2 regions of the Bradyrhizobium sp. 27S5 genome follow, and region 1 is predicted to be linked to the other one. Evidence: riboswitches for the same ligand, from Rfam matches in the RefSeq annotation. Region 1 holds a riboswitch; the other holds the start of a gene.
What was found. A riboswitch is a leader RNA that binds a small molecule or an ion and turns the genes downstream of it on or off. The one in region 1 is predicted to bind S-adenosylmethionine.
Positions count from the first base shown of each region.

Region 2: it holds a riboswitch for S-adenosylmethionine, as region 1 does, so the genes downstream of both, metX (homoserine O-acetyltransferase MetX) here and WDM24_RS03175 (O-succinylhomoserine sulfhydrylase) in region 1, are expected to answer to the same signal.

Region 1 is NZ_CP147714.1:657,293-672,253, forward strand. It holds gene WDM24_RS03130 (branched-chain amino acid ABC transporter permease) at 1-467, opposite strand, end outside; gene WDM24_RS03135 (ABC transporter ATP-binding protein) at 480-1,193, opposite strand; gene WDM24_RS03140 (ABC transporter ATP-binding protein) at 1,190-1,987, opposite strand; gene WDM24_RS03145 (IclR family transcriptional regulator) at 2,057-2,923, opposite strand; gene WDM24_RS03150 (3-hydroxyacyl-CoA dehydrogenase NAD-binding domain-containing protein) at 3,085-5,181, shown strand; gene pimA (dicarboxylate--CoA ligase PimA) at 5,360-7,045, shown strand; gene pimC (pimeloyl-CoA dehydrogenase large subunit) at 7,263-8,453, shown strand; gene pimD (pimeloyl-CoA dehydrogenase small subunit) at 8,649-9,794, shown strand; gene WDM24_RS03170 (SDR family NAD(P)-dependent oxidoreductase) at 9,891-10,664, shown strand; gene WDM24_RS03175 (O-succinylhomoserine sulfhydrylase) at 10,736-11,929, opposite strand; SAM riboswitch at 12,004-12,083, opposite strand; gene WDM24_RS03180 (2'-deoxycytidine 5'-triphosphate deaminase) at 12,254-13,312, shown strand; gene WDM24_RS03185 (hypothetical protein) at 13,545-14,600, shown strand; gene WDM24_RS03190 (MATE family efflux transporter) at 14,719-14,961, shown strand, end outside.
Region 2 is NZ_CP147714.1:7,880,433-7,895,393, forward strand. It holds gene WDM24_RS37135 (alpha/beta hydrolase) at 1-412, shown strand, start outside; gene metW (methionine biosynthesis protein MetW) at 545-1,207, opposite strand; gene metX (homoserine O-acetyltransferase MetX) at 1,204-2,409, opposite strand; SAM riboswitch at 2,495-2,574, opposite strand; gene WDM24_RS37150 (chorismate mutase) at 2,749-3,612, shown strand; gene hisC (histidinol-phosphate transaminase) at 3,652-4,749, shown strand; gene WDM24_RS37160 (prephenate/arogenate dehydrogenase family protein) at 4,754-5,686, shown strand; gene WDM24_RS37165 (serine hydrolase domain-containing protein) at 6,759-8,054, shown strand; gene WDM24_RS37170 (tripartite tricarboxylate transporter substrate binding protein) at 8,189-9,121, opposite strand; gene WDM24_RS37175 (ATP-binding protein) at 9,404-12,205, shown strand; gene WDM24_RS37180 (alpha/beta hydrolase) at 12,352-13,347, shown strand; gene WDM24_RS37185 (hypothetical protein) at 13,592-14,089, opposite strand; gene WDM24_RS37190 (hypothetical protein) at 14,285-14,961, opposite strand, start outside.

The sequences.
Region 1 (14,961 bases):
AAGAAGAACAGCAGGAGCAGCATCAAGAGCGTAATGCCGATCATGCCGGCCTGGTGGGTCGAGATCAGCTGGCTGCCGAGGAACGGGGAAGAGCCGAACGGCGTCGGATACTGCTTGATGGTGAAGTCCCAGATCAGGCCGGCGACGCTGTTGATGATCGCATACAGCGCGATAAAACCGGCGACGTTGGTCAGGATCGGCGCCTTCGCCAGCGGCTTGAACAAGAGCCGCTCGATCGCAATGCCGGCGGCGAAGGAAAACGCGACGGTGAGCACGAAAGCGCCCCAATATGGCACGCCCCATTGCATCAGCTGCCAGGACACGAAGGTCGAGAACATCGCCATTTCGCCTTGGGCGAAATTCAGATGGTCGATGGCCTGGTAGATCATGACCACCGCGAGCGCCATGCAGGCATAGATCGCGCCGGTGGCGATGCCGGCCAGGACCTGGTTGGCAAAAAGCTCCATTGTGCCAGCTCCTCAGTAGCCGAGATAGGATTTGCGGACGTCTTCGTTGTTCGCGATGTCCTTGGCATTGCCCGACATCACGATCCGTCCGGTTTCGATCACATAGGCCTGGTCGGCGAGCTCGAGCGCGAGCTGCGCGTTCTGCTCGACCACCAGGATGGTCACCTTTTCCTCGCGATTGATCTTGCCGAGGATGCGGAACAGGTCGCGCACGATCAGCGGGGCGAGGCCGAATGACGGCTCGTCGAGCAGCATCAGCCGCGGCCGCAGCATCAGCGCGCGCGCCACAGCGAGCATCTGCTGCTCGCCGCCCGACAGCGTGCCGGCCTGCTGGGTGTAGCGCTGCTTCAGCACCGGGAAATGTTCGTACATCCGCTCGATGTCGGAGCCGATCGCCTGCTTGTCCGAGCGGCTGATGGCGCCGAGCTGCAGGTTTTCTTCCACCGTCATGTTGGTGAAGGTGCCGCGGCCCTGCGGCACATGGGCGATGCCGAGGCGGACCACGTTTTCAGTCGAACGGGTGCCGATCGGCTTGCCCTCGAACTCGATCGCGCCGGTCGATCGCACCATGTTGCAGATCGCGCGCAGCGTGGTGGTCTTGCCGGCGCCGTTGGCGCCGAGCAGCGTGGTCAACGAACCCTCGTTGAGCGAGAAACTGAGGCCGTGCAGGGCCTGGACCTGACCGTAATAGGCGCGCAGGTCCTTGACGTTGAGCATCGCTGTCATTGGTCCTTGCTCCCCAGATAGGCCTTGATGACATCAGGGTCGGCCTGGACCTGGGCCGGCGTGCCTTCGGCAAGCTTGCGGCCGAAATTGAGCGCGACGACGTGGTCGGCGATCGACATCACGAGACCCATGTGATGCTCGACCAGCAACACCGTAATTTTACGGTCGTCGCGGATTTTGCGGATCAGGTCGCCGAGCACGTAGACTTCCTCGTGATTGAGGCCGCCGGCCGGCTCGTCGAGCAGCAGGATCTTCGGATCCGCGGCCAAAGCGCGCGCCAGCTCGACCCGCTTCTGGGTCCCGAAGGGAAGCCCCGAGACCACGGTGTGGGCGACGTCCTCGAGATCGAGATAGCCGAGGATGTCGTGCACCTTCTTGTTCATGTCGTGCTCGCCGCGGCGGACCCAGGCGAGGCGCAGCGAGTCGCTGACGATGTCGCTCGAGGTGCGCGCATGCGCGCCGACGCGCACATTGTCGAGCACGGACAGGTTGGGGAACAGCGCGACGTTCTGGAAGGTGCGGCCGATGCCGATCTCGGCGATCCGGTGCGGCGGGCGCGACAGGATGCTCTTGCCTTCCATCAGGATGTCACCGGACGACGGCTGGTAGAGCCGCGACAGGCAGTTGAACAGCGTCGTCTTGCCGGCGCCGTTCGGCCCGATCAGGCCGAGGATCTGTCCATGACGCATGTCGAACGACACGCCGTTCAACGCAATGATGCCGCCGAACACGACGCTGACGTCGCGAACCGCGAGCAGAGGATCATTCCCCTGCGCGAGCTGTGCCTGCGTCATCTCGTCTCGCCCGCCATCTTCGAGCGGTGCGAGCGGCCCTGCGATGTGCTTCGCCGGACGTGATGGAGGCTATCTGATCCCCTCGGCCAAACGTGCAACTTTCCCTCCTACTCTGGTCTTTTTGCTTGTTTCTTTTTTGGATTGCGGCGCCATTCCACCGAGCGCCTGCTCGATGTTCCTTACCATCGCGACAAGGCGAGGTCCAATGTCGTTGAGCAATCGATCTTCCGTGAAGCGGAATGCCGGCGCGCCGCAATTGAAAGCATAGGGGCCGGTTCCGTCGTTCAATTTCAATGCAACGCCGGCCGCGGCGACATCATCCTGCCAGTCGCCGGTGGACAAGGTGAAACCGTGCTTCGCCACCGTCTCGCCGGAGCGCTCGATGCCGTCGCGGATCTTGGCCCAGCGGGTGCCATAGTGATCTCGCAGCTCGCGTAATAAAGCCGCACGCTCCTCGGGTGGCAATGCCCAAATATAGGCACGTCCCATCGCCGTGGTTGCGATCGGCACCCGCGAGCCGACGTCGAGTTGCACGCCGAGCGCCAGGCCGTTCCGGCTCTGGCCGAAATAGATCATGCTGTGACGGTCGCGGCCGCCGACGGCGACTGCGCCGCCGGTCGCGCGCATTACTTCTTCCCGATAAGGTTCGGACAAATGCCGAACGCCGAGATTGGCGAGCGCGGCGTAGCCGAGTGCCATCGCCGACGGCGCGAGCTGGTACTTCTCGAACTTCGGTACAGGTGTAAGGTATCCCAGCTTGGTCAGCGTGTAGGTCAGCCGGGAAATCGTCGGCTTCGGTAACTTGGTGCGGGCCGCAATCTCCTGATTGCCGAGCAGCCCGTCATTGGGTTGAAATGCACGCAGGACGTCCAGTCCGCGGGAAAGCGCGACGACGAAATTGCGATCGGTCGCTGTTTTCTTCCCGGCGCGCTTCATTCCCTGACCTTGTCATGCTCGTTGACAAGGCTCGTGCTTCAAAATAACCCTCCGAGTCAAGATGTGGAATTAAATTTCGCAGTGCGAAATTGGTCTAATCGTAGCGGCTCAACGCAAGTCGTGCAGCTACTCAACACAAGAAGCATCCAGGGAGAGTCCCGGTGAGTGAAGTCGTCAAGCTCGAACGTCATGACAACATTGCAGTCGTCACGGTTAACAGTCCGCCTGTGAACGCGCTGAGCGCGGCCGTGCGCGGCGGCATCTTCGATGGCATCAAGGCCGCGATCGACGATCCGCAGGTCCAGGGCATCGTGCTGACCTGCGCCGGCCGCACCTTCATCGCCGGCGCCGACATCACCGAATTCGGCAAGCCGCCGAAGCCGCCCGGGCTCGCCGAAGTGCTGAGCCTGATGGAAAGCTCGCCGAAGCCGATCGTTGCCGCGATCCATGGCACGGCGCTCGGCGGCGGTCTCGAGGTCGCGCTGGCCTGCCACTATCGCGTCGCCACCAAGGACGCCAAGCTCGGCCTGCCCGAGGTGAAGCTCGGCCTGCTGCCGGGCGCCGGCGGCACCCAGCGGCTGCCGCGCGCGGTCGGTCCCGAGCTCGCGGTCAAGATGATCGTCGGCGGCGATCCGATCAGCGCCGAGGTGGCGCTCAAGAACGGCCTGATCGAGGAGATCGTGGAAGGCCCGGCGTCCGGCGGTGGGGCATTTGCGCGCAAGCTGGTCGCCGAGAAGCGTCCGCTGCGCAAGCTGCGTGATGACGACAGCAAGCTCGCCGCGGCCAGGGCCGATCGTTCGATCTTCACCAATGCGGTCGCCGCGCTGACCAAGAAGGCGCGCGGCCTCGAGGCGCCGTTCGCTGCCGCCGACGCCGTCGGTGCTGCGATCGACCTGCCGTTCGATGAAGGCCTGAAAAAGGAGCGCGAGGGCTTCCTGAAGCTGATGAACGGCGACCAGTCCAAGGCGCAGCGTTATGCCTTCTTCGCCGAGCGTGAAGCCGCCAAGATCTCCGGTGTTCCCGAGGGCACCAAGGGCCGCAATGTGGCGCGCGTCGCCATCCTCGGCGCCGGTACCATGGGCGGCGGCATCGCGATGTCGTTCGCCAATGCCGGCATCCCGGTCACCCTGGTCGAGACCGGCGAGGAGCAGCTGAAGCGCGGCCTGGGCATCATGCAGAAGAACTATGAGGCGACCGCCGCGCGCGGTGGCATCCCGGCGGACGCGCCCGCCAAGCGCATGGCCCTGATCAACGGCGTCGTCGGTATCGAGAACGTCGGGGATGCTGACCTGGTTATCGAGGCGGTGTTCGAGACCATGGCGGTCAAGAAGGAAGTGTTCGGCAAGCTCGATCAGTACGCCAAGCCGGGCGCGGTGCTGGCCTCCAACACCTCCTATCTCAACATCGACGAGATCGCGCAGTCGACCAAGCGTCCGCAGGACGTGCTCGGCATGCACTTCTTCTCGCCGGCCAACGTCATGAAGCTGTGCGAGATCGTGCGCGCCGACAAGACCGCGCCGGACGCGCTGGTCACCGCCGTCTCGATCGCCCGCAAGATCGCCAAGGTGCCGGCCGTGGTCGGCGTCTGCGACGGCTTCGTCGGCAATCGCATGCTGGCGCAGCGCGGCAAGCAGTCCGAGAAGCTGCTGTTCGAAGGCGCGCTGCCGCAGCAGGTCGACGCCGTGGTAACGAAGTTCGGCATGCCGATGGGCCCGTTCGCGATGGGCGATCTCGCCGGTCTCGATATCGGCTGGCGCTCGCGCAAGGACCGCGGCATCAAGTCGGAGATCGCGGACGCGCTCTGCGAAGCCGGCCGTTTCGGCCAGAAGACCGGCAAGGGCTACTACAAGTACGAGCCGGGCTCGCGCGCGGCGCTGCCCGATCCGGAGGTCGAGAAGCTGATCGACGAGACGCTGTTGCGCCTCGGCCGCAAGAAGCGCGTCGTCAGCGACGACGAGATCCTCGAGCGCATGATGTACCCGATGATCAACGAAGGCGCGAAGATCCTTGCCGAAGGCATCGCGGCGCGGCCGTCCGACATCGACGTGGTCTGGCTCTATGGCTATGGCTGGCCGATCTATCGCGGCGGCCCGATGTTCTGGGCCGACACCGTCGGCCTGAAGCACATCGCCGATCGGCTGGCCTTCTACGCCAAGGAGACCAACGATCCATCGCTCGAGCCGGCGCCGCTGCTCAAGAAGCTCGCCGATGAGGGCAAGACCTTCGCCTCGCTCGCCGCGGCATCGAAGGCGGCGTGATCGTCTTCGACGACGCGAAGGCGGTGACAGGGTTCCCTCCCCCCTTGCGGGGGAGGGTTAGGGAGAGGGGTGGCGGCATCGGGACTGCCCGAGAGGGGTACCCCTTCCCCCAACCCCTCCCCGCAAGGGGGAGGGGAGCCCGTGCGCCGGTGCTCACCTTACGAAAGCGAAGACGTTCATGACCTATCCCGGCGAACAATATTATCCCAACGGCGTGCAGTGGAGCGACGAGATCGCGCGCGGCACGCTGCCGGACCTGCTCTCGAATGCGGCCGCGGAGTTCGGCGCGCGTCCGGTGCTGGAATTCCGGGAACGCCAGATCAGCTACGGCGAACTGGAAACCCTGGTCGAGACCGCCGCCGCCGCCTTCATGCGGGCCGGCTACGGCAAGGGCACGTCGGTCGCATTGTTTCTCGGCAACTCGCCGGATCATCCGATCAATTTCTTCGGCGCGCTGAAGGCCGGCGCCCGTGTCGTGCATCTGTCGCCGCTCGACGGCGAGATCGCGCTGTCGCACAAGCTGTCCGATTCAGGCGCGCGCGTGCTGGTCACCAGCAACCTCTCGGCGCTGCTGCCGACCGCGCTGAAATTCCTCGCCAAGGGTCTGCTCGACCGTCTGATCGTTTGCGAGGATGACAATTGGGGCAAGGTCGGTACGCCGCAGACTGCGTTGCCGGACAATCCCGCCATCGTGACGCACCGGCAATTCATCGACGGCGCGACCAAACCGGCGCAATGGCCTGCGGTCAACGTCGAGGACGTTGCGCTGCTGCAATATACCGGCGGCACCACGGGCCTGCCCAAGGGGGCCATGCTCAGCCACGGCAATCTCACCGCGGCGGTGTCAATCTACGACGTCTGGGGCAAGCCTGGGCGGCTCGAACGCAATGCGATCGAGCGCGTGATCTGCGTGCTGCCGCTGTTTCATATCTATGCGCTGACCGTCGTGCTGCTGTCGACGATCCGGCGCGGCCATCTGATCTCGCTGCACCAGCGCTTCGACGTCGAAGCCGTGATGCGCGACATCGAGGTCAAGCGCGCGACGGTGTTTCCCGGCGTGCCGACGATGTGGATCGCGATCGCCTCGCTTCCCGATCTCGACAAGCGCGATCTCTCCTCGCTGGTGGTCGCCGGCTCCGGCGGCGCGCCGCTGCCGGTCGAAGTCGCAAAAGTCTTCGAGCGCCGCGTCGGCATGAAGCTGAAGAGCGGCTGGGGCATGACCGAGACCTGCTCGCCCGGCACCGGCCATCCCAAGGAAGGGCCGGAGAAGCCGGGCTCGATCGGGCTGATGCTGCCCGGCATCGAGATGGACGTGGTGTCGCTGGAGGATTCCACCAGGGTGATGCCGGTCGGCGAGGTCGGCGAAATCCGCATCCGCGGCCCGAACGTCACCAAGGGCTACTGGAACCGGCCCGCGGAAACCGCCGAGGCCTTTGTCGGCGACCGCTTCCTCACCGGCGACATCGGCTACATGGACGCCGACGGCTATTTCTATCTGGTCGACCGCAAGAAGGACATGATCATCTCCGGCGGCTTCAACGTCTATCCGCAGATGATCGAGCAGGCGATCTACACCCATCCCGCCGTGCAGGAAGTGATCGTGATCGGCATCGTTGACGACTACCGCGGCGAGGCGGCAAAAGCCTTCATCAAGCTGCGCGATGGGCAGCCAGCGTTCTCCGTCGACGAGCTGCGCGCGTTCCTCACCGGCAAATTGGGCAAGCATGAACTGCCGGCTGCGGTCGAGTTTGTCGCCGAGCTGCCGCGTACCCCGGTTGGCAAGTTGTCGCGTCACGAATTGCGCCAGCAACAGCCGAAGACATCGCAACCTCAACAACAGACTGCATCAGGACCCCGCTCATGACGGACGCAGTCATCGCGCCTGTTCGAGGTGTTGTAGTTATTTCGTCGTCCCGGCCAAGCGAAGCGCGAGCCGGGACCCATACGCCGCGGCCCTCGCAAGAGGCACAAGCGGCGGCCAGCTTTGCCAGTTGCGATGGCCGGTGGTTATGGGTCCCTGCTTTCGCAGGGACGACAGCGAGAGAGTTAGAAGGGTAATTCAACTTTCAAAGGAGGATCCGATGGATCTCGCTTTCACCAAGGAAGAGATAGCGTTTCGCGAGGAGGTGCGGGAGTTCTTCAAGAACAACGTGCCGCCGGAGACAAGGCGCAAGCTGCAGGAAGGCCGCCATCTGTCGAAGGACGAGATGGTCACCTGGTGGCGCATCCTCAACAAGAAGGGCTGGGGCGTCACCCACTGGCCAAAGGAATATGGCGGCACCGGCTGGACCACCGTGCAGCACTACATCTTCAACGAGGAGCTGCAGTCCTATCCGGCGCCGCAGCCGCTCGCCTTCGGCGTCAGCATGGTCGGCCCTGTCATCTACACCTTCGGCAACGAAGCGCAGAAGAAGCAGTATCTGCCGCGCATCGCCAGTGTCGACGACTGGTGGTGCCAGGGCTTTTCGGAGCCGGGCTCGGGTTCGGACCTCGCGTCGCTGAAGACCAAGGCCGAGCGCAAGGGCGACAAGTGGATCATCAACGGCCAGAAGACCTGGACCACGCTCGCCCAGCATGCCGACATGATCTTCTGCCTCTGCCGCACCGACAACAATGCGAAGAAGCAGATGGGTATCTCCTTCATCGTGTTCAGCATGAAGTCGAAAGGCGTCACGGTGCGCCCGATCCAGACCATCGACGGCGGCCATGAGGTCAACGAAGTGTTCTTCGACGACGTCGAGGTGCCCTATGAAAACCTGATCGGCGAGGAGAACAAGGGCTGGGATTACGCGAAATTCCTGCTCGGCAATGAGCGCACCGGCATCGCCCGGGTCGGCGTATCGAAGGAGCGGCTGCGCCGCATCCGCGCGCTGGCCTCCAAGGTTGAGGCCGGCGGCCGTCCGGTGATCGAGGATCCGGCATTCCGCGAAAAGCTCACGGCCTGCGAGATCGAGCTCAAGGCGCTCGAGCTTACCCAGCTCCGCGTCGTCGCCGACGAGGGCAAGCACGGCAAGGGCAAGCCCAATCCGGCGTCCTCGGTGCTCAAGATCAAGGGCTCGGAAATCCAGCAGACCACCACCGAGCTGCTGATGGAGATCATCGGTCCGTTCGCCGCGCCCTATGACGAGCATGGCGATGCCGGCTCCAACGAGAGCATGGATTGGACCGCGCAGATCGCGCCGAGCTACTTCAACAACCGCAAGGTTTCGATCTACGGCGGCTCCAACGAGATCCAGCGCAACATCATCAGCAAGGCGGTGCTGGGGCTGTAGTTTCCTCTCCCTTTCCCCGCGCTTGCGGGGAGAGGGTTGGGGTGAGGGGCTTCTCTCCGAGCAATGACTGTCGAGAGACCTGTACCCCCTCACCCGAAATTCAAGCTGTGCTTGAATTTCGACCTCTCCCCGCAAGCGGGGCGAGGTGAAGAGGGCCCCGGTTTCGGTAACGGCTATTAGTTTAAGGGAACGAACATGGATTTTGATCTGTCCGAGGAGCAGCGGCTTCTCAAGGAAAGCGTCGACGGGCTCCTCAGCGATGCCTACGACTTCGATGCGCGCAAGAAGTACATGAAGGAGAAGGGCGGCTGGAGCAAAGCCCTCTGGGGCAAGCTCGCCGAGCAGGGCCTGCTCGGTCTGCCGTTCGCGGAGACCGACGGCGGCTTCGGCGCCGGCGCGGTCGAGACCATGATCGTGATGGAAGCGCTCGGCAAGGCGCTGGTGGTCGAGCCCTATCTCGCCACCGTCGTGGTCGCCGGCGGCTTCCTGCGCCATGGCGGCTCGGCCGAGCAGAAGGCCAAGTACATCCCCGGCATCATCGACGGCAGCAGGACCTTCGGCTTTGCGCAGCTTGAGAAGAACTCGCGCTACGACCTCTTTGACGTCGTGACGACCGCGAAGAAAAAGGGCAACGGCTGGGTGATCGACGGCGAGAAGTTCGTCGTGCTCAACGGCGAGAACGCCGACACGCTGATCGTGACCGCGCGTACCAAGGGCGGCCAGCGCGACAAGACCGGCATCGGCGTGTTCCTGGTATCGGCCGACGCCAAGGGTGTCACCCGCAAGGGCTATCCGACCCAGGACGGCCTGCACGCGGCTGACATCACCTTCACCAATGTCGAGGTCGGTGCGGACGCTGTGATCGGCGATCCCGAGAACGGCCTGCCCCTGATCGAGCGCGTGGCGGACGAAACCCGCACCGCGCTGTGCGCGGAAGCCGTTGGTGCGATGGACGAGTCGCTGAAGGAGACCGTCGAGTACATCAAGACCCGCAAGCAGTTCGGCGTTGCGATCGGCTCGTTCCAGAGCCTGCAGCACCGCGCCGCCGACATGTTCGTGGCGCTGGAGCAGGCCCGCAGCATGTCGATGTTCGCGACCATGGCGGCGGACTTCGACGATGCCAAGGAGCGTTCGTCCGCGGTCGCGGCCGCCAAGGTGCAGGTCGGCAAATCCTTGAAGTTCGTCGGCCAGCAGTCGATCCAGCTCCATGGCGGCATCGGCATGACCATGGAGGCCAAGATCGGCCACTACTTCAAGCGGCTGACTATGATCGAGAACACGCTCGGTGACACCGACTACCACCTCCGTCGCGTCAGCGAGGGCGGCGGGCTGCTGGGTTGATCGCACGGCATCCACGTCTTGGCGGCAAAGCAAGACGTGGATGGCCGGGACAAGCCCGGCCATGACGGACCAAGAACAAACAGGGAGGCAACAACAATGAAAAACACCCCGTTCGATCTCAGCGGCCAGGTCGCGGTCGTCACCGGCTCGAGCCGCGGCATCGGCCGCTCCTCGGCGGAGCTGCTGGCAAAGCTCGGCGCCAAGGTCGTGATCTCCTCGCGCAAGGCGGATGCCTGCGAGGAAGTTGCCGACGGCATCAAGAAGGCGGGCGGTGATGCGCTCGTCATCCCCTGCAACATTTCACGCCGCAACGAGGTCGAGGCGCTGGTCTCGGGCACGATCAAGCACTACGGCAAGATCGACATCCTGGTCTGCAACGCCGCGGTGAACCCCTATTACGGCCCGCTGCTCGACATCACCGACGAGGCCTTCGACAAGATCATGGGCTCCAACGTCAAGAGCAACATCTGGCTGTCCGCGCTGGCGATCCCGCAGATGGCCGAACGCGGCAAGGGCTCGGTCGTGATCATCTCCTCGATCGGCGGCCTGCGCGGCTCGACCGTGATCGGCGCCTACGGCATCTCCAAGGCGGCGGACTTCGCGCTGTGCCGCAGCCTCGCCGGCGAATGGGGCCCGAAAGGCGTGCGCGTCAATTGCGTGGCGCCGGGCCTGGTGAAGACCGATTTCGCCCGCGCGCTGTGGGAGGACCCGGATAATCTGAAGCGCCGCACCGCGTCGACGCCGCTCCGCCGCATCGGTGAGCCCGACGAGATCGCAGGCGCAGTGGCTTACCTTGCCTCCGACGCCTCGACCTTCATGACCGGCCAGACCATTGTGGTCGATGGCGGCGTGACGACGGCGGCGACGTAGCAGCAGACTGGCTTCACCTCCCCCGCAAGCGGGAGAGGGAGCGCAGCCCACCTGGGGCTTCTACCTTGCCCTCAAACCTGCTCCAGCGCCCGCACAAAATCCTCGATCAGATCGTCGGGATGCTCCAGGCCCGCCGAGAAGCGAATAAAACCTTCGCTGATGCCGAGCTCGGCGCGGGCTTCCGGCGCCAGGCGCTGATGCGTCGTGGTCGCGGGATGCGTGACGAGGCTCTTGGCGTCGCCGAGATTGTTGGAGATGCGCGAGATCTTCAGCGCGTTGAGGCAGCGGAAAGCGCCGGCCTTGCCGTCCTTCACCTCGAAGCCGACCAGCGTCGAACCGGCGCCCATCTGCTTCTTCACCGTCTCGGCCTGCGGATGATCGGCGCGGCCGGGATAAACCAGTCGCGTGACCTTCGGATGCTTGGCCAGCGCGTCGGCGATCTTCGCCGCGTTTTCGGTCTGTGCGCGGACCCGGACGGGAAGCGTCTCGAGACCCTTCAGCAGCACCCAGGCGTTGAACGGCGACAGCGACGGACCGGTCTGGCGCATGAAATTATGGATGTGCTCGGCGATGAAGGCTTCCGACGACAGGATGATGCCGCCGAGGCAGCGGCCCTGGCCGTCGATATGCTTGGTCGCGGAATAGACCACGACGTCGGCGCCGAGCGACAGTGGGCTCTGCCAGATCGGCGTGGCAAACACATTGTCGACGATCAGCCGGGCGCCGCCGCTATGCGCGATCTCAGCGATTGCCGCGATATCGAGCACGTCGAGCGTCGGATTGGTCGGGCTCTCCAGGAAGAAGGTTTTCGTATTCGGCCGCAACGCGCGCTGCCACTGGTCGAGATCGAGGCCGTCAACCAGCGTCGTCTCGATGCCGTAGCGCGGCAGCAGGTCCTGCACGACATAGAGGCACGAGCCGAACAGCGCCTTCGACGCCACCACGTGGTCGCCGGCCTTCAGCGGCGCGAGGATCGCGGTGGTTACCGCGGCCATGCCGGTCGCGGTCGAGCGCGCGGCTTCGGCGCCCTCGAGCTCGATCATGCGGCGCTCGAACATCGCAATGGTCGGATTAGAATAGCGCGAATAGATGAAGCCGGGGTCCTTGCCCTTGAAGCGCGCCTCGCATTGCTCGGCGCTGTCGTAGACATAGCCCTGGGTGAGAAACAGCCCTTCCGACGTCTCCCCGAATTGCGAGCGCAGCGTGCCGCCATGGACGAGGCGGGTTTCGGGACGAAAGCGGGCGGTAGCGTTGGATTCAGACATGTGACCTCCGAGGTGGCCATTCCAAAGAAAATGGCCACAAAAAAACCGGCCTGGAGAAACCTCCACAAGCCGGGATCACACTGTCCCCGGCCTGTTTAGCGACTTATTTAACGTGGCTGCAAGCCGGCCGGCTCAAATCACCACGGGATAAGTGCAGCTGATATTCCCTCGCGCCCTTTCCGTCAAGACGGTCATCGGATAACCCGTAAAAGCCCATATTTTGGGGCTTGATGGCCGCTCAGAGGTTGATTTTGGGCCATCCCGAGGGACCGCGCCGTGTCGTTCACGCTGGAAGAAGAATCGAACGGAATTCTGCCCGACCGCATGATCGCGGAGATGGCGGAGGCCGGCCTCATTCTGCCCGCCTACGACTTTGTCGAGAGCCAGATCCAGCCGGCGAGCCTCGATCTCCGCCTCGGCGACATCGCCTTTCGGGTGCGGGCAAGCTTCCTGCCGGGGCCCGACGCCACCGTCGCCGAGCGGATCGACCAGCTGAAGCTGCACGAGATCGATCTCTCCGACGGGGCGGTGCTGGAGACCAATTGCGTCTACATCGTCCCGCTGCTGGAAAGCCTGGCGTTGCCGCCGGAGATTGTGGCCGCGGCCAACCCGAAGAGCTCGACTGGACGGCTCGACGTCTTCACCCGCGTGATCGCCGACGGCACCCGCCGCTTCGACATGATCGGCGCCGGCTATCACGGCCCGCTCTATGCCGAGATCAGCCCGAAGACGTTTCCCGTGCTGCTGCGCGAGGGCTCCCGCCTCAGCCAGGTCCGTTTCCGGATCGGCGAGGCGACCTTGACGGCCGACGAGCTCGACGCGCTGCACGCCGCTGAGCGGCTGGTCGACGCCGACAATGCCGATCTCACCCACGGCGTTGCGCTGTCGGTCGATCTCTCCGGCGAGAGCTCGGGTGGCTTTGTCGGCTATCGCGCCAAGCGCCACACCGGCGTCGTCGATGTCGATCGCCGCGGCGGCTATGCGGTCGACGACTTCTGGGAGCCGATCAAGGCGCGCTCCGACGGCAGCCTCATTCTCGATCCCGGCGAGTTCTACATCCTGGCTTCGAAAGAGGCCGTGCAGGTGCCGCCGGACTACGCCGCGGAGATGGTGCCGTTCGATCCGCTGGTCGGCGAATTCCGCGTCCACTATGCCGGCTTCTTCGATCCCGGTTTCGGCTATGTCGGCGCCGGCGGCAAGGGCGCGCGCGCCGTGCTGGAAGTGCGCTCGCGCGAGGTGCCGTTCATTCTCGAGCACGGCCAGATCGTCGGCCGTCTCGTCTATGAGCGCATGCTCGAGCGCCCCGATGCGCTCTACGGCCAGCGCATCGGCTCAAATTATCAAGCGCAGGGCCTGAAGCTCTCAAAGCATTTTCGCGTGTAATTCCGTAGCCCGGATATCGGGTCGCGAAGCAAGACCATCTTGCAATCATTCTTCGCTGTCATTCCCCGCGAAAGCGGGGAATCCAGTACGCCGTGGCCCTTCGATCGACAACGACCGTCTCTGGAATACTGGATCGCCCGATCAAGTCGGGCGATGACACCGCGCTTGGGTTTGGTTGCGTCGTCATGCTGACGATGACACACTCCACCAAAACAAGAGATCGGGAGTGAACATGAGCGCCGCAACAGATTCAGCGCAGCAGGAAGCGCAATGGCGGAGATGGCGCAGCGTCGCCGATCTCTATCATGCCTTCTTCACCGGGCTGATCCTCACCGTGGTGACGCGGCGCGGCACGGCTGATGCTGCCGAATTCGTCTTCCGCGTGTTTCGCCGCCAGCAGCAGGAGCGCTTCCTGCCCGGCTTGAAGAAGCTCGGCCTCGATGGCCTGCCGCCCGCGGTCGCGGCCGCGCAATATCACTATCTCTCCAACTGGATCGGCGGCGTGCATGTCGAATACATGTACGAGAGCGACCGCAAGGCCTGGATCCGCTATCCGCCGCCGCGCTGGATCTGGAAGGGAACGGCGATCTGCGGCGTGCCCGGCGAGGTCTCGCGCGCGATGCTGCGCGGCTGGCACGCCAACAACGGCGCGGCCCTCGGCGATCTCAGGCTCGGCTTCGTCTGCACCAAGCAGAGCGTCGACGGCCAGGACGGGCTCGAGGGCTACTACTGCGAATACGATCATCCGCTCGAGCTCGACCAGCGCCTCATCTTCGCGCGTCATCTCGAGGCGCCGTTGTTCGATTCCAGAACCGCACCGGCGCTGCCGGTCGACAGCTGGCCAAAACCGCGGCTGGAAAAGGCCTACCGCAACTACGCGATGGAATATGGGAAGACGGCCGCGCCAGTCATCGTGCAGGTGTTCGGCCCGGAGGATGCCAGCTATCTGCTGCACCTGACCGGCAGACTGATTGGCATGCAGTATTATGACGAGGTCGCGCAGGCGCTCGGCGCGGGCAGGGGCGGCGCCAGCGAGTTCGTCAGCTTCCTGCGTATTCTCTTCGAGTCGCAGGACGATCTGGCCGAGATCAGCGAGTCCGAGGGGCAGTTCGAAATCCACCAGCAGGGTTGGAAGCTGATGGCCGACGTGGCCGATTATCACCCAGCCTGCGCCAGCGTCCTGACAGGTCTGTTCGAGGGGCTGGCCGCCGGCTGCGGGCGGCATATTCCGGTGCATCTGAAGCCGAATGGCGCCGCCGGCGCGCCGCTGATCTGGTCTGTCGGCTAGCGTCAGGGTTCACCTGCAATCACGCAGGCCCCCCTTGCGTCCTGCGCACGTGGAATCCGCGTTCGCCATGGTAGGGAAACACCATGGCGCGGCTCCCAGATCGCGCGTGGGAGTGGAAATGTCCGACCTCGGCCTCGCCGAAATACCTGTCGACGAACATGAGCGGCCGCTGCCGCCGCCGGTGACCAGACCGGCGCGCAATGCGCTGCTCGACGGGCCGATCCTCCGCACGTTGTTGTGGCTCGCCTGGCCGAACGTGATCGCGCTCTCCGCCGGCACCTGCGTCGTGATCGCGGAAACCTCCTATATCGGCCGGCTCGGTGTCGAGTCGCTCGCGGCGATGGCGCTGCTGTTTCCCTGC
Region 2 (14,961 bases), 1.9 Mb from region 1:
GGTGACGCGCGAGGCGCCGAGCCGGATTCCGTTCCTGGTCAAGGATCCGCGCGGCCATGCCGACTTCTACGCCGCGCTCGCCCGCCATGACGCCAAGGGCTCGGCCAACACGATGCGCAGCTTTCAAGGCGGCAGGCCTTCGATCTACACCATGACCGAGGCCGTCAAGCGCGCGGCCACGCCGGCGCTGATCCTGTGCGGCGACGAGGACGACAATTGCATCGCGCCCAGCATGTTCCTGAAGCAGCATCTGCCGGCCGCCGGCCTGTCGTTCTTCCCGAAGTCGGGTCACGTGCTCAACCTCGAGGAACCGGCGCTGTTCAACGAGATGGTGGAGCGCTTCATCGCGCTGGTCGAGGCCGGCCGCTGGCCGGTGCGCGATCCGAGGTCGCTGGTGGCGACGCCGGTGTAACCTACTGTCATTCCGGGGCTCGCGAAGCGAGAACCCGGAATCCATTGGGCCGCAAACTTCGTGGATGAATGGATTCCGGGTTCGATGCTGCGCATCGCCCCGGAATGACGACCGTGATTGGCTACGCAGCTGCTACTTTGCCCCGCCTCGGCTGAGCAGGAACACGCCCTGCTCGCCGAACATGTTCCACACCCACCACGGCAGATTGAGCGGCACCGGGCGGCCGTAGAGATCGAGCGCGACCGCGCGCTCCATCTTGACGTTGATCTCGTCGCAGAGCTGCACGAAATCCTTGATGGTGCAGAAATGGATGTTGGATGTGTCGTACCAGCTGGCCGGCAAATTCTCGGTGCGCGGCATGTGGCCGCCGATCAGAAGCTGCAGCCGCATCTTCCAGAAGCCGAAATTCGGGAACGAGACGATCGCGCGCTGGCCGATGCGCAACAGATTTTCCAGCACCACCTTCGGCTGCCGCGTCGCCTGCAGCGTCTGCGACAGGATCACGTAGTCGAAGGCGTCATCGGGATAGTTGACGAGGTCGGTGTCGGCGTCGCCCTGCACCACCGCGAGCCCCTTGGCGACGCAGCCGTTGACGCCCTCGCGCGACAGCTCGATGCCGCGGCCGTCGATGCCGCGGCTCTCCAAAAGCTGCAGCAATTCGCCGTCGCCGCAGCCGACGTCGAGCACGCGCGAGCCCGGCCGCACCATGTCGGCGACCAGCAGATGATCGGTGCGATAGCTGCCGGTTCGCTCGGGCGCGACGCCCGGCAAAGGCAGGGTTTGCTGCATGCTCATGATTGGCCGCCGCCGTTCAATCCGCGCGCCTTGCCTGCGGCCTGCAGGAAGGCGCGGGAGATCTCCAGGAATTCGGGCACGTCGAGCAGGAAGGCGTCGTGGCCTCTGTCGGTCTCGATCTCGGCGAACGACACCCGCGCACTCGACGCATTCAGCGCGTGCACCAGCGCACGCGATTCCGAGGTCGGAAACAGCCAGTCGCTGGTGAACGACACTACGCAGAACCGGGTCTTGATGCCGGCGAACGCCTTCGCCAGCACGCCGTCATGGTCGCCGGCGATGTCGAAATAGTCCATCGCGCGGGTCAGATAGAGATAGGAGTTGGCGTCGAAGCGCTCGACAAAGGACGAGCCCTGGTAGCGCAGATAGCTCTCGACCTGGAAATCCGCATCGAACGAGAAGGTCGGCAGCTCGCGGTCCTGCATCCGCCGCCCGAACTTGCGGTGCAGCGCCGCGTCAGAGAGATAGGTGATGTGCGCAGCCATCCGCGCAACCGCCAATCCGCGATGCGGATGCGTGTCCTCGTCGACATAGCGGCCGCCGCGCCAGTCCGGATCGGCCATCACGGCCTGGCGGCCGAGCTCGTGGAACGCGATGTTCTGCGCCGAGTGGCGCGTCGAGCAGGCGATCGCGAGCGTCGCGAACACGCGGTCGGGATAGGCCGCGGTCCATTGCAGCACCTGCATGCCGCCCATCGAGCCGCCGACCACGCAGAACAGCGTCGTGATGCCGAGCCGATCGATCAGCATCGCCTGCGCGCGCACCATGTCGGGGATCGTGATGATCGGGAAATCGAGCCCCCACACCTTGCCGGTCGCAGGATTCAGCGACGCCGGCCCGGTCGAGCCCATGCAGCCGCCGATCACGTTGGAGCAGATGATGAAGTATTTTTCGGGATCGATCGGCTTGCCCGCGCCGACCATAGTGTCCCACCAGCCGGGCTTGCCGGTGACCGGATGGGTGTTGTTGACGTGCTGGTCGCCGGTCAGCGCGTGGCAAACCAGGATCGCGTTGGAGCGGTCGGCATTGAGCTCGCCATAGGTCTGGTAGGCGATCTGGAACGGCGCGAGATCGACGCCGCAATCGAGCTTCAGCGGCTGGTCCATCCCGAACTTCGCCAGCAATGACGACGGATGATCCGCCTCATGGGCGCGATCATCACTCTGGGTTTGTGGGCTCGGTATCGGACGCACATTGCTCATCTAGGCGACCCTGCCTCCGCGCGGGAGGGCTCGACGGACCTCAAGCCAATAAAAAACCCGGCCTGAACAAAGGTTCGGCCGGGAGCTGATAAGGTCCCCGGCCTGTTTAGCGAGTTGTTTAACGTGGCTGCAAGCCGGCCGGCTCAAATGACCACGGGACGCAGGGAACGTAGTCCCCGGCTCCCCCGCCGTCAAGGCAGCCAGATCCCCGGCCGATTGGTTAACCGAATGCGCAAGGCACGCCTGCGACGTTTCTCTTTGCTTTCGGTGGCTGTCTTTTCTAATCAGGGACCCTGTCTGACGCGGCATCGGGCCGGGCGGACAACAAGGTTTTAGAGCATGTCCAAGCCACCCCCGTCGCCGCCCTCGCTGCAGGAGCTGCGCAAGGAGATCGATGCGATCGACGAGCAGGTTCACCGCCTGTTGATGGCGCGCGGCGACATCATCGACCGCCTGATCCAGGTCAAGAAGACCCAGGAGGTCGGCTCGGCGTTCCGCCCGGCGCGCGAGGCCAGCATGATGCGCGAGCTGGTACAGCGCCATCGCGGCATCCTGCCGCTCGACACCATCGAGAGCATCTGGCGCGTCATCATCTCGACCTTCACCTATGTGCAGGCGCCGTTCGCGGTGCATGCCGATGTTTCCGTCGGCGAGTCCGCCATGCGCGACTCGGCGCGGTTTCACTTCGGCTTCGTGGTGCCCTACGTCTCGCATTTCAGCGCGCAAGCCGCGGTCGAAGCGGTGGCGAAATCGAAGGGCGACCTCGCGCTGGTCTCGGCGATCGCGAGCCGCACGCCGTGGTGGAATGCGCTCGAAGTCGACGGCGCACCGAAGATCATCGCGCGGCTGCCATTCCTCGAACGCGCCGACCATCCCGCCGCGCTGCCGGTGTTCGTGATCTCGCGGGTCGCCGACGACGCCATGGTGACCGAGGTCGAGATGTGGAGCGTGCGCGTCTCCGGCTGGAACGCCGATGTCGCCCGCGCCCTGGCCCCGCTCGCCGAGATCGTCGCGGTCCCCGACACCGCCTTCGACGGCGCGGCCTTGCTGGTCTCGGTCACCGGGCACGACCTTAAGAACAAGGGCTTCGAGAAGATCAAGTTCGCGCTGATCGAGGCCGGCGCCTCGGTCCGCTCTTCGGCCCTCGTCGGCAGCCACGCAACGCGCTATACGGTGCCGACTAACGGGTCGGCCAGGACTTGAAGTAAGAGCTAGCCGCCCGTTGTAGATCCGGAGTTGATAATGTCCCGCCCCGTGCCGAACCCCGGCATTCTCGATATTGCGCCCTATACGCCCGGCAAGAGCCCGGTGCCGGAACCGGGCCGCAAGGTGTTCAAGCTGTCCGCCAACGAGACGCCTTTCGGGCCGTCGCCGAAGGCGATCGCGGCCTACAAGGCCGCGGCTGACCATCTCGAGGATTATCCGGAGGGCACCTCGCGCGTGCTGCGCGAGGCGATCGGCCGTGCCTATGGCCTCGATCCCGACCGCATCATCTGCGGCGCCGGCTCCGACGAGATCCTCAATCTGCTGGCGCACACCTATCTCGCACCCGGCGACGAGGCGATCTCGACCACGCATGGCTTCCTGGTCTACCCGATCGCCACCATGGCGAACGGCGCCAGGAACGTGATCGCGGCCGAGACCAACTTCACGGCCGATGTCGACGCCATTCTCAAGGTGGTGACGCCGCGCACAAAACTGGTCTGGCTCGCCAACCCGAACAATCCGACCGGCACCTATCTGCCGTTCGACGAGGTCAAGCGCCTGCGCGCGGCGCTGCCCTCGCACGTGCTGCTGGTGATCGACGCCGCCTATGCCGATTACGTCTCGCGCAACGATTACGAGCTCGGCATCGAGCTGGTCGCGACGACGGACAATACGGTGGTGACGCACACCTTCTCGAAGATCCACGGCCTTGCCGCGCTGCGGATCGGCTGGATGTTCGGCCCGGCGCATATCGTCGATGCCTGCAACCGCATCCGCGGTCCGTTCAACGTCACGACGCCGGCGATGCTGGCGGCGGTGGCGGCGATCGAGGACTCTGCGCATGTGCAGATGTCGCGGACCCATACCGAGCGGTGGCGCAACTGGCTGACCGAGGAGATCGGCAAGCTCGGGCTGAAGGTGACACCGAGCGTCGCCAATTTCGTGCTGATCCATTTCCCGACCGACAAGGGCAAGACCGCGGCGGAAGCCGACGCCTATCTCACGCGGCGCGGCCTCGTGCTGCGCGCGCTCAACAATTACAAGCTGCCGCATGCGCTGCGCATGACCATTGGCACCGAAGAAGCCAACCGCCTCGTGGTCGAGGGACTGCGCGACTTCCTGGCCGGAAAGTGACATCGTGACCACCGCTCCGCTCTTCAACCGCATCGCACTGATCGGCTTCGGCCTGATCGGCGGCTCGATCGCGCGCGGCGCCCGCGCGCAGGGGCTGGTCGGCGAGATCGTGACCACCGCGCGCTCGGAGAAGACGCGCGCGCGCGTCGCCGAGCTCGGCATCGTCGATCGCGTCGTCGAGACCAATGTCGAGGCGGTCAAGGATGCCGACCTCGTCATCCTCTGCATCCCGGTCGGCGCCTGCGGCCCGGTGGCGGCCGAGATCGCTGGCCATCTGAAGCCCGGCGCCATCATCTCCGACGTCGGCTCGGTGAAGGGCGCCGTCGTCAAGGACATGGCGCCGCATCTGCCTGGCGGCGTGCACTTCGTGCCGGCGCATCCGGTGGCCGGCACCGAGCATTCGGGGCCGGATTCCGGCTTCGCCGAGCTCTTCATCAACCGCTGGTGCATCCTGACGCCGCCCGAAGGCACCGATCCCGCTGCGACCGACCGGCTGCGCGCGTTCTGGGCCGCGCTCGGCGCCAAGGTCGAGATCATGACGCCGGACCATCATGACCTCGTGCTCGCGATCACCAGCCATCTGCCGCATCTGATCGCCTACACCATCGTCGGCACCGCCGACGAGCTGGCGCAGGTGACGGAATCCGAGGTCATCAAGTTCTCCGCCGGCGGTTTCCGCGACTTCACCCGCATCGCGGCGTCGGACCCGACGATGTGGCGCGACGTGTTCCTCGCCAACAAGGAGGCGGTGCTCGAGATGCTCGGCACCTTCACCGAGGACCTGTCGAAGCTGACCCGCGCGATCCGCCGCGGCGACGGCGAAGCCTTGTTCGACCACTTCACCCGCACCCGCGCCATCCGCCGCGGCATCGTCGAGACCGGCCAGGATTCCGCGGCGCCGGATTTCGGCCGGCCGCATGCGAATTTGAAGAAGTAGGATCACGCGTACCGCTTTCTCCACTTCGTCGTCCTGGCGAAAGCCAGGGGACCCATAACCACCGCATTCGGTGATGAAGGGGATTGTGGCCCCAGCGTCGCGCAACAATTCAGATTTGGGGTAATGGGTCCTGGCTTTTGCCAGGACGACCATGAGGATGGTTCTCGATTCAATCTGTCAAACAGCCTGTTCGGTGTCATCACCCGCGCATGCGGGTGATCCAGTATTCCAGAGACGCCGGTGCTGGAGCCGAAAGGCCGCGGCGTACTGGATCGCCCGGTCCCGTCTACGCCAAGGCTTCGACGAGGCCACGAATCTCTGGCACGCCGAAGCTTTAGCGAAGGCGGCGAGCCGGGCGATGACAGTGTGGGTGGGGACACAGCTTCGCGTTCTCGCGACATGATTTGTCCGAGCTTTGCGTCTCGTCTCGCCCTCGCCTCAAACAGAGGGCGCAGGGAAAGCCGGGTGCCGATCGCACCCATGGGTCCCGCGTAGTAAAAAACGCGGGAGGTAGGACCACAGGTGTAACCGGAAACATCCCGGCTTTCCCTGCGCGATGGGTTACGGCTTATTTCGCGCTCTCCCCGGCGAGACTGGGCTTGTTTGTCACCGCCTTCACAAGACGCGATAGCGTTTTGTGAAAAGACACCTACCACTAGGGCGTCAGGACCACACGACTTCACCGTCCGCTTCACACGCATTCGTCGACTGCGCGCTCGGCGTCCACCGCATCTCACCGCAACACCCGTGACGATGCGCAGCGCCCCTCGATCGGGTGAGACGGGCGAACCATACACTGAGTTGTTTTTCTGATAAAGCGAAATATTTTCAGCGCGTGGGCTTGACAGGTTTTGCTGAGTTGCCCGTCGGGTTGTTTTGTCGCAGCCAGATCGCGCCGTCATGGCACGATCCGGGACCTGTCCTCATAAACATCGGCGCCCGAGGGCGAGGCGGAAAGTCGTCTCGCTCTCCCGCAATCGTCGGCTTTTGCCCGAAGCGGACTTGGCGCCAGTCACCGCCGAAGCTCGTGTTGACCCCTGCCGAAAGGGGCCCCTTATGGTAAAACTATTTCATGTCTCAATTTGTCGTCTGCTCGCGAAACGCCAAGTCGACGGTCCTCAATATCAGCCGTCGAGCCTTGCTCGCGTTCATAGGAAGCCTCGTTGCCCTCCCGATTTCACGTGCTCAGGACAATGCGGCCTCAGGCAGCAGCAACGATTTTGAGCATCGTATCCAGCGCATCGTGAATGCCCTAAGGCCTGCTATCGCCGACGCCAGCGGTCGTCCGATGAGGCTTGCTGATCGGATGAACGAACTGCACGTTCCTGGCGTCAGCATCGCCGTGATTCATGGCGGCGGAATCCAGGCCCGCGGGTTCGGGGCCGCCACCATCGGTGGTCCGCCTGTAACGCCTGAAACGTTGTTCCAAGCGGCCTCAATCAGCAAACCGGTTACCGCTGTGGCGGCGCTCGCATTGGTTCAGGCCGGGAAACTCGATCTCGATGGCGACGTCAATTTAGCCCTTAAGACCTGGAGAATTCCTGTTAACTCGTTCACCGATCAATCAAGGGTTACACTTCGAAGCCTGCTGAATCATTCGGCTGGTATAACCGTTCCCTATTTTCCGGGATATCCTGCAGGTGCACCCGTTCCGTCACTCGGCGAGGTTCTCAACGGCGCGCCGCTGTGGTGTCGTGCCCTAGCCCGGTTCGAGCTGTCAGCGCATGATTGGTTTGCACTATGCGCGCCTGCAAACACCGCGCCTGTCATTGTCGATCACGAGCCCGGCGCCAGGTTCGCGTATTCTAGCGGCGGCTATACTATAGTGCAGCAATTGCTCATCGACGTAACTGACAAGGCGTTTCCAGAACTGCTTGAAGAACTTGTCCTCAAGCCGTTCGGAATGACCCACAGCAGTTTCCTCCAGCCGCTGCCCAAAAATGTCGCTCAAAATGCCGCAACACCCTATCGAGCGAGCGGAGCGCCGGTACCGGGAGGTCCCCATACCTATCCGGAATTGGCTGCCGCGGGATTGTGGACGACCCCTACCGACGTCGCGCACTTTGCGCTGGGTGTGCTGGACGCATGGACCGGCCGCGACACATCCGTGTTGTCTCAGGCCACGACCCTTCAAATGCTCACACCGGGTCTTGGCGATTATGGACTGGGTCTGATTGTTCGCGGAGTCTCGCCGCATCGACGATTTCAGCATAGGGGCGTCAATGATGGATTCGTCAGTTCGATGATCGTGTTCGAAAATGGTGATGGCGCCGTTATCATGACGAACGGGGCTCGCGGTGGAGAACTGGCCAGCGAGCTCATGCAAAGTATCGCAGCGGAATATGATTGGCCGGATGGCCAGCCCTAGGATGATTCCGCCAATCAACATAAGCCGGCAAGCGTTGGGTTGATTGGTCGGAAGCGATCCGGGCGTTGACCGTGTCTCTTTGAATGTCCGTTGTTGGAGAGGAAGCGGACGCGACCAATTTACGAGTACACGTCCTACGCCGGCGGCAGGCCGAGCGACTGGGCGGCCTCCATCCAGCCCGGCAATTCGCGCTGATACAGCGCGTTGCTGTCCTTGAAGCCGATCGCGGGCTCCAGCACGAAGGTGTTGAGAACTTCCTTCACCTTGGCATCATCGTTGGCGGCGACGCAGAGCTCGGACAGCCGGTCGACGATCGGCTGCGGCGTCGCCTTCGGCACCGCCCAGCCCGAGAAGCCGCTCAAGGTGAAGAATTTCGATGTCGCGCCTTGTTCCGGCAGCGTCTTGATCTCAGGGATCGCGGCGACCTTCTTGGAGTGCACCGCGAACACAGTGCCGCGGCCGCTCTGCAGCGCGGATTGCGCAGCGGTGTAGCTGCCCATCGCGACATCGAGCGTGCCTTCCGCGAGCCCGGTCCACATCGGCGCTTCGCCACGATAATGGATCGGCTCGATGGTGAGGCCGTATTGCTTGTTGAGCTCGTTGATCGTCATGTGCGGCGCCGAGCCCGCGCTGTAGGTGCCGAAATTCACCTTGCCGCTGCTGCGTGCATGGGCCACGAAGTCCGCCAGCGTCCTGACGCCGAGCTTCGGGTTCGCGACCAGCGGCAGCCCGGCGCCCGGGATCACGCTGACCAGCGTCAGGTCCTTGTCCATGTCATAGCCGGGGTTCTTCATCATCGCCCGGTTCATCACATAGGTGGCCGAGATCGAGCAGAGGATGGTGTGGCCGTCGGGCGCGGCGCGCGCGACTTCCGCTGCGCCGATCGAGCCCGAGGCGCCCGCCTTGTTCTCGATGACGACGGTCTGCCCGACCTGCCGCGAGATGTATTCGCCGAAAGCACGCGCCAAGAGGTCGGTCTGCCCGCCTGCGGGGTAGCTGCAGATCATGCGGATCTGCCGCGACGGCCACGCCGCCTGCGCCGAGGCCCGGCGCGACAGCAAAGGCATCGCGGCAGCCGCCGCGCCGGCAGCGACGACGTGACGGCGACTGAATTTCACCAAAGCGATTCCCTCCCTGAATTTTCAACGAGGTTATCGCATCGTCCGGCGACAGCGACGGGACAGATTGGCGCAGCGGGCGCGTCGGGCCGGACGCGACAGCCGACAGGCAGACGACCAGTCGGCGATTGTGTACGATAAGGCTCCTGCACCGCTCTCCACCCGTGATAGGATGGGTCCGATACAGACTAGATCGATGCAGCCCGGTGCGACGTCTGGAACGGTTGCGGGATGGCCAAGCGGACGAAGAAGACACAACCGCAGACGGGATCGCTCGCCCCCACCACCCGATCTCCAACCCCACGCTTACAAGGCCGCGAGCAGGACGTTGCTCTTATCGATCGGTTGATCGACCGCATCGATCAAGGCGGATCGACGCTCATTGTCAGCGGCGAGCCCGGAATCGGGAAATCGACCCTGCTCGAAATCGCCAGGCAGCGAGCCGATGAGCGCGGCTTTTCGGTCCTCAGCATGGCTGGCGTCCTGGCCGAAGTTCATTTGCCGTTCGCAGCGCTCGAGCAGGCATTGCGGCCTCTGATGAAGCAGGCCGCGCGCCTGATTCCCCGGCAACGGTCGGCGCTGCTGGCCGCCTTCGGCATGCATGACGACGCGGGTCCGCCCGATCTCTTTCTGGTGGGGCTGGCGGCGCTGTCCCTTCTCACCGAACGCGCAACGCGCGGGCCCATCCTACTTGTTGCCGACGATGCCCAGTGGCTGGATCAGGCAACCTACGAGGTGTTGGCGTTCATCTCGCGCAGGCTGAGTTCGGACCCTATCGTTCTGCTGCTGGCCATGCGCGATGGTTTCAATCGTCCGTTTGGAGATGCCTCCACACTGCGGCTGCATCTTGCCGGACTTGATCGCGTCGATGCCGAGCGCCTGCTGGACGCCAACGCACCGGGCCTGTCGGCCGATCTGCGCGGCCGCTTCCTCGAACAGGCTGCCGGCAACCCGCTGGCCCTTGTCGAACTGCCGCGCGGCGAGCGGGCAACGGAAGCGCGCGATGCACCGTGGCTTCCACTCACGGAGCGTCTGGAACGCGCCTTCTCGAGCCGCGTGTCGGACCTTCCAGATTGGACCCGAACCCTGCTGTTCGTGGCGGCGGAAAATGACGGAACTTCGCTGTACGAAGCTCTGCATGCCGGCGAGGCGGTATTGGGCGTGCGGGTCGGGGTCGACGCCCTGGCGCCGGCTGTCGCCGCCGGACTGATCGAGGTCGACGCCACCGACGTACGTTTCCGCCATCCGCTGGTTCGCTCCGCGATGCATCAGGCGGCTGAGCTGGCGACGCGTCAAAAAATTCACGCAGCGCTGGCGAGGACCATTCAGGATCAGTTGGATCGCCAGCTATGGCATCGCGCGGCGGCGACGATCGGACCGGACGACGAACTGGCGGACGAACACGACCGTATGGCGACCCGGGCATTGCGGCGGGGCGCCGTTGCCATGGCGATCGCGGTTCTTGAAAATGCGGCCCGACTGAGCAGTACGGCGAAAGCCAGGAGCGACCGTCTGCTGCGGGCTGCCGAACTTGCAGCCGATCTGGGACAACCAGATCTCATGGAACGTCTGCTCCGCCAGGCCGACGTCGATGAAAGCGACCCGCTCACATCGGCCAGGATCGGCTGGTGTCGCGAGATCGGCCAACCTCCGGCGATCGATGATCCCGCAAAGATCCCGGCCCTGCTTGGATTCGCCGCCCGGGCCCACGCCGCAGGCGCCACGGGTCTGGCAGCCAATCTTCTTTGGCGTGCCGCGCAACGCTGCTGGTGGAGCAGTGCAAGCGACGAACTCCGCACCAGGGTTTTTGTTGCGGCAGACCGGCTGAAGCTGCCGGCGAGGGATCCTCTTCTGCTCGCGATCTCCGCCTATGTCGAACCGCTTCGCCACGGCGGTGACGTGCATGTCAAACTCCACGAGCTTTCCAGAGCAAGGGATGGCGATCCAGTCGTTGCGGGAATCCTGGGAAGCGCTGCGAATGTCATCGGCGCCTTCGATCTCGGCACAGGCCTGCTCGCCGGGTCCAGTGCCGCGCTACGCGCACAGGGCCGGCTCGGCGATCTTGCGCGGGTGCTGTTCGCGCAGGGTTGGGCCGAAATGGAAGTCGGCGACTGGACGAGTGCGACGAGGGAGGCCGAAGAATCGGTCCGGCTTGCCGAAGAGACAGATGGCACCTTGTGGATCGCGGCGGCCACGATCCTGAAGGCGCACCTCGCCGGAATGCAGGGCAATCTGGAGCAATCCGAAGCGCATGCGGCGCAGGCGGAGCGCCTGATCGTATCGATAGGCGCCAGCTTCCTGCTCGCAATGCTGCAGCTCGCGCGTGGCATTTCCGCGATCGGCGCAGGCCGGCACTGGGAGGCCTATCAACAGCTGCGACGTCTGTTCGCACCTGCCGATCCAGCCTTCAATTCCGGTCTCCAGTTCTTCGGACTTGCAGATTTCGTCGAATCCGCTGTGCTCTCTGGCAACCCCGAAACGGCCCGTGCAGTGGTCGACGAAATGGAGCGTGGATCGGCCCCGACCCCGGTCCCCTGGGTCGAGACCATGCTCCACTACAGCAACGCGCTGCTTGCGGCACCTGAGGATGCCGAACAGTCCTTCTTGCACGGTCTCGGGCCGGCTGCGAAGAGATGGCCATTCCTGCGAGGACGGCTTCTTCTCGCCTATGGCGGCTGGCTGCGCCGGCAGCGGCGCCCCGCCGACGCGAGGGCCCCGCTGCGCGAAGCTCGCGACATCTTCGACGCACTCGGTGCTTCGCCCTGGAGCGACCGCGCGCGGGAGGAACTACGTGCTTCAGGGGAAGCCAGCCGCCGGCGGACCGAGCAGGTATGGGAGACGCTGACTCCACAGGAGCTTCACATCGCGCAACTCGCCAGTGAGGGCCTCTCCAACAAGGAAATCGGGGCCAAGCTGTATTTGTCCCACAGAACGGTCGGCTACCATCTGCACCGGATATTCTCGAAGACCGGCATCACCTCGCGATCCGGCCTGCGCCACATTCTTGCCAAGACCAGCCCTTCCGCGAGCTAACCCGACCGGTCATCGGACTGGTCATTCGACAGAAGCGACCGCTCCTCCTCCCGGGATACCCAGGTGTTGCGTGCAACCCCTCTCCTGAGAGAACGACCGTGAAACGCTTCTCGTCACTTGCCATCCTTAGCCTCGGAGCAATGCTCATGACCCAAGCCGCCGACGCGGCCCCGGACGCCGCCACTGACCCTCGGATCGATCCTCAGATCCGTTCCTTCCTCGCCAAGCTCAACAAGGACCCCAGTCCGTTCTGGGAACTGCCCCAGCCAAAGCCGCAGCAGATTGTCTCCGACCTGCAGCGCCAGACGGCCGTCGATATGTCCGGCGTCATGACGTCTGAACAAACGATCAACCAGGATGGCCGGACCGTAAAGCTGTACATCATGAAGCCGGTCCAAACGAGCGCCCGGCCCGGCGTCGTGCTGTTCATTCATGGCGGTGTCTGGATTGTCGGCAATTTCGAGAACCATCAGCGCCTGCTGCGCGATCTCGTCGTCGGCACGGGGCAGATCGGGGTATTCGTCGAGTACACGCCGCTGCCGGAGGCCAAGTTTCCGACTCAGCTCGAGGAGAGCTACGCAGCCCTGCAATGGATCGCGCAGCATGCGGCGGAGTTCGGTGCTGACGGCAGCCGGATCGCGGTCGCCGGCAATTCGGTCGGGGGCAACATGGCCACCGCGCTTGCCCTGATGAGCAAGGACCGCAGCGGGCCCAAGATCAGCTTGCAGGTGCTCCTGATTCCGGCGACCGACGCCAGCGTCGATACCGGTTCCTATCGCGAGTACGGGACCGGCCGTTTCCTCGCACGCTCGTTCATGAAGTATGGCTGGGATCTCTACGCTCCCGACATCAAGACCCGCGACAATCCCTATGTGTCGCCGTTACGCGCCAGCATCGACCGGCTCAAGGGCCTGCCGCCGGCGCTCGTCATCACGGCGGAAAACGACCCGCTGCGCGACGAGGGAGAGGCTTACGCAAGGAAGCTCAAGGATGCCGGCGTAGCCGTCGCCGCGGTTCGCTACAACGGCACGATCCATGACTTCGTGTTGCTGAACGCGATCCGCAAGGTGCCTTCCACCGAAGCCGCGATCGGCCAGATCAACGAGGCCCTGCGCCAGCATCTCGATCCAGCCACCCACTAAAGCATAAAACGCCTCAAAACAACAATCTGCAGCCCCGTTCCTATTCGATCGGAACGTGGCTGCAACGCTGCGATCGGCGCGGCGGCGTCTCGGGCTGCCGCGCCGATCGTACGATATCCCGCGCGAGGGACTAATGAGTCCGCCCAGAACAGCGGCGGAATTTGACCGACGTTCAGTGGCCATCGCCCTCAATGCGGCCCTTGACGTTGAGGCGCGGCGCGGTGGGTTATGCCTGCAGCTAAGCCTACGAAGCCGCACGATTCGATCGCACCGACATCGCCGCAACCTTCTGCGCCAGCCGCTGCCGGCCGACGAGGCCGGCGGTGGCCAGCATGACGACGCCGCCAAACCACCACGAGCCGATCACGAACTCCCAGGCCCGCGGCGGAATCTCGTCGAAGACGATGCCATAGACCGACACCAGCGCGGCCAGCGCGGCGAGGAAGATGCCGCCCGCGCTCAGCAGCTCGACGACGTCGATGCGCCCCGTCGCGCGCACCGTCAGCTTGGGAACATCGATGCCGAGATAGAAGCCGACCGCGCCGACCACGATCGTCGTGGCGATGAAGGCAAGTGTGCTGAAGACAGCGACGTTGCCCTTCGCCAGCTGCGCGGCGACGAAGGTGCCGGCCATGGCGCCGGCCATCGCCAGCCCGGTTCGCTGCATCACATGCGCGGCGCGGCTGACCATCATCAACTCGCGCGCGAGCACGGCTCGCTCCTTTCTGGTCACGATCCTCATCTGCAGTCTCCTTTCCAGAGCTTCGGTCCGCAGAGGCGGTGAACCGATCTGTCCCGGCATTGCGAGCGAAGTGAAGCAACCCATCGCGCGGCAAGTACAGCGATGGATTGCTTCGTCGCTATCGCTCCTCGCAATGACGAGGTAGATAGGTTCACGCCCTGACAGAATCGAAGCACGCCATTTGCTATTCGATCGCTAGAACGGGTAGTAGCGGACCTGGGTCATGACGATGTGGTCGTCGGTCTTCGGCGCGCCGCCGACACCTTCGAAGGCGAAGCGCTGGTTGTAGGAATACTGCACGCCGGCCTTGATCGCCCCGTAATCGCCTTTGAAGATGGTGTCGTAGAAGCCGACGGTGTACTGCCTGACCTGCGAGGTGTTGGCGTTACAAGTCGCCGCCGGCGAGTTCTCGATGTTGCAGCCGAGATTGTTGTAGAGCGGATTGCCGTAGCCGAACGGCACCGTGCCGACATTGGAGAACGTCGCCTTGGTCTTCTCGAGGCCGGCATAGGCATAGAGATCGAGCGACGGCGTCGTGTGCCAGACCGTGCCGATCAGGAATGCCGTGATCGGCAGTGGCTGGATCGAGCCGTCCTGACGCAAGGTCGCGTCCGGGAACGGCGTCGCGGTAAAGCGGCCGAGCGCGCCGTGCGACGCCGAGCCCTGCAGCTCCAGCAGCTTCGGCACGATCTCCGCCGAGAAATGTCCGCCGAAGCTCACCGTGTTGACGTCGTGATTGGCGAAGTTGAAGTGGTCGTAGAAGTCGCGATACATCGCCCAGCCCTCGACATGCAGCTTGTAGGGCCCGAGCCGCGGATCCCACGCGCCCTTCACGGTGAAATCAGGCACGTGGTTGAGGCTGACATTGTTGG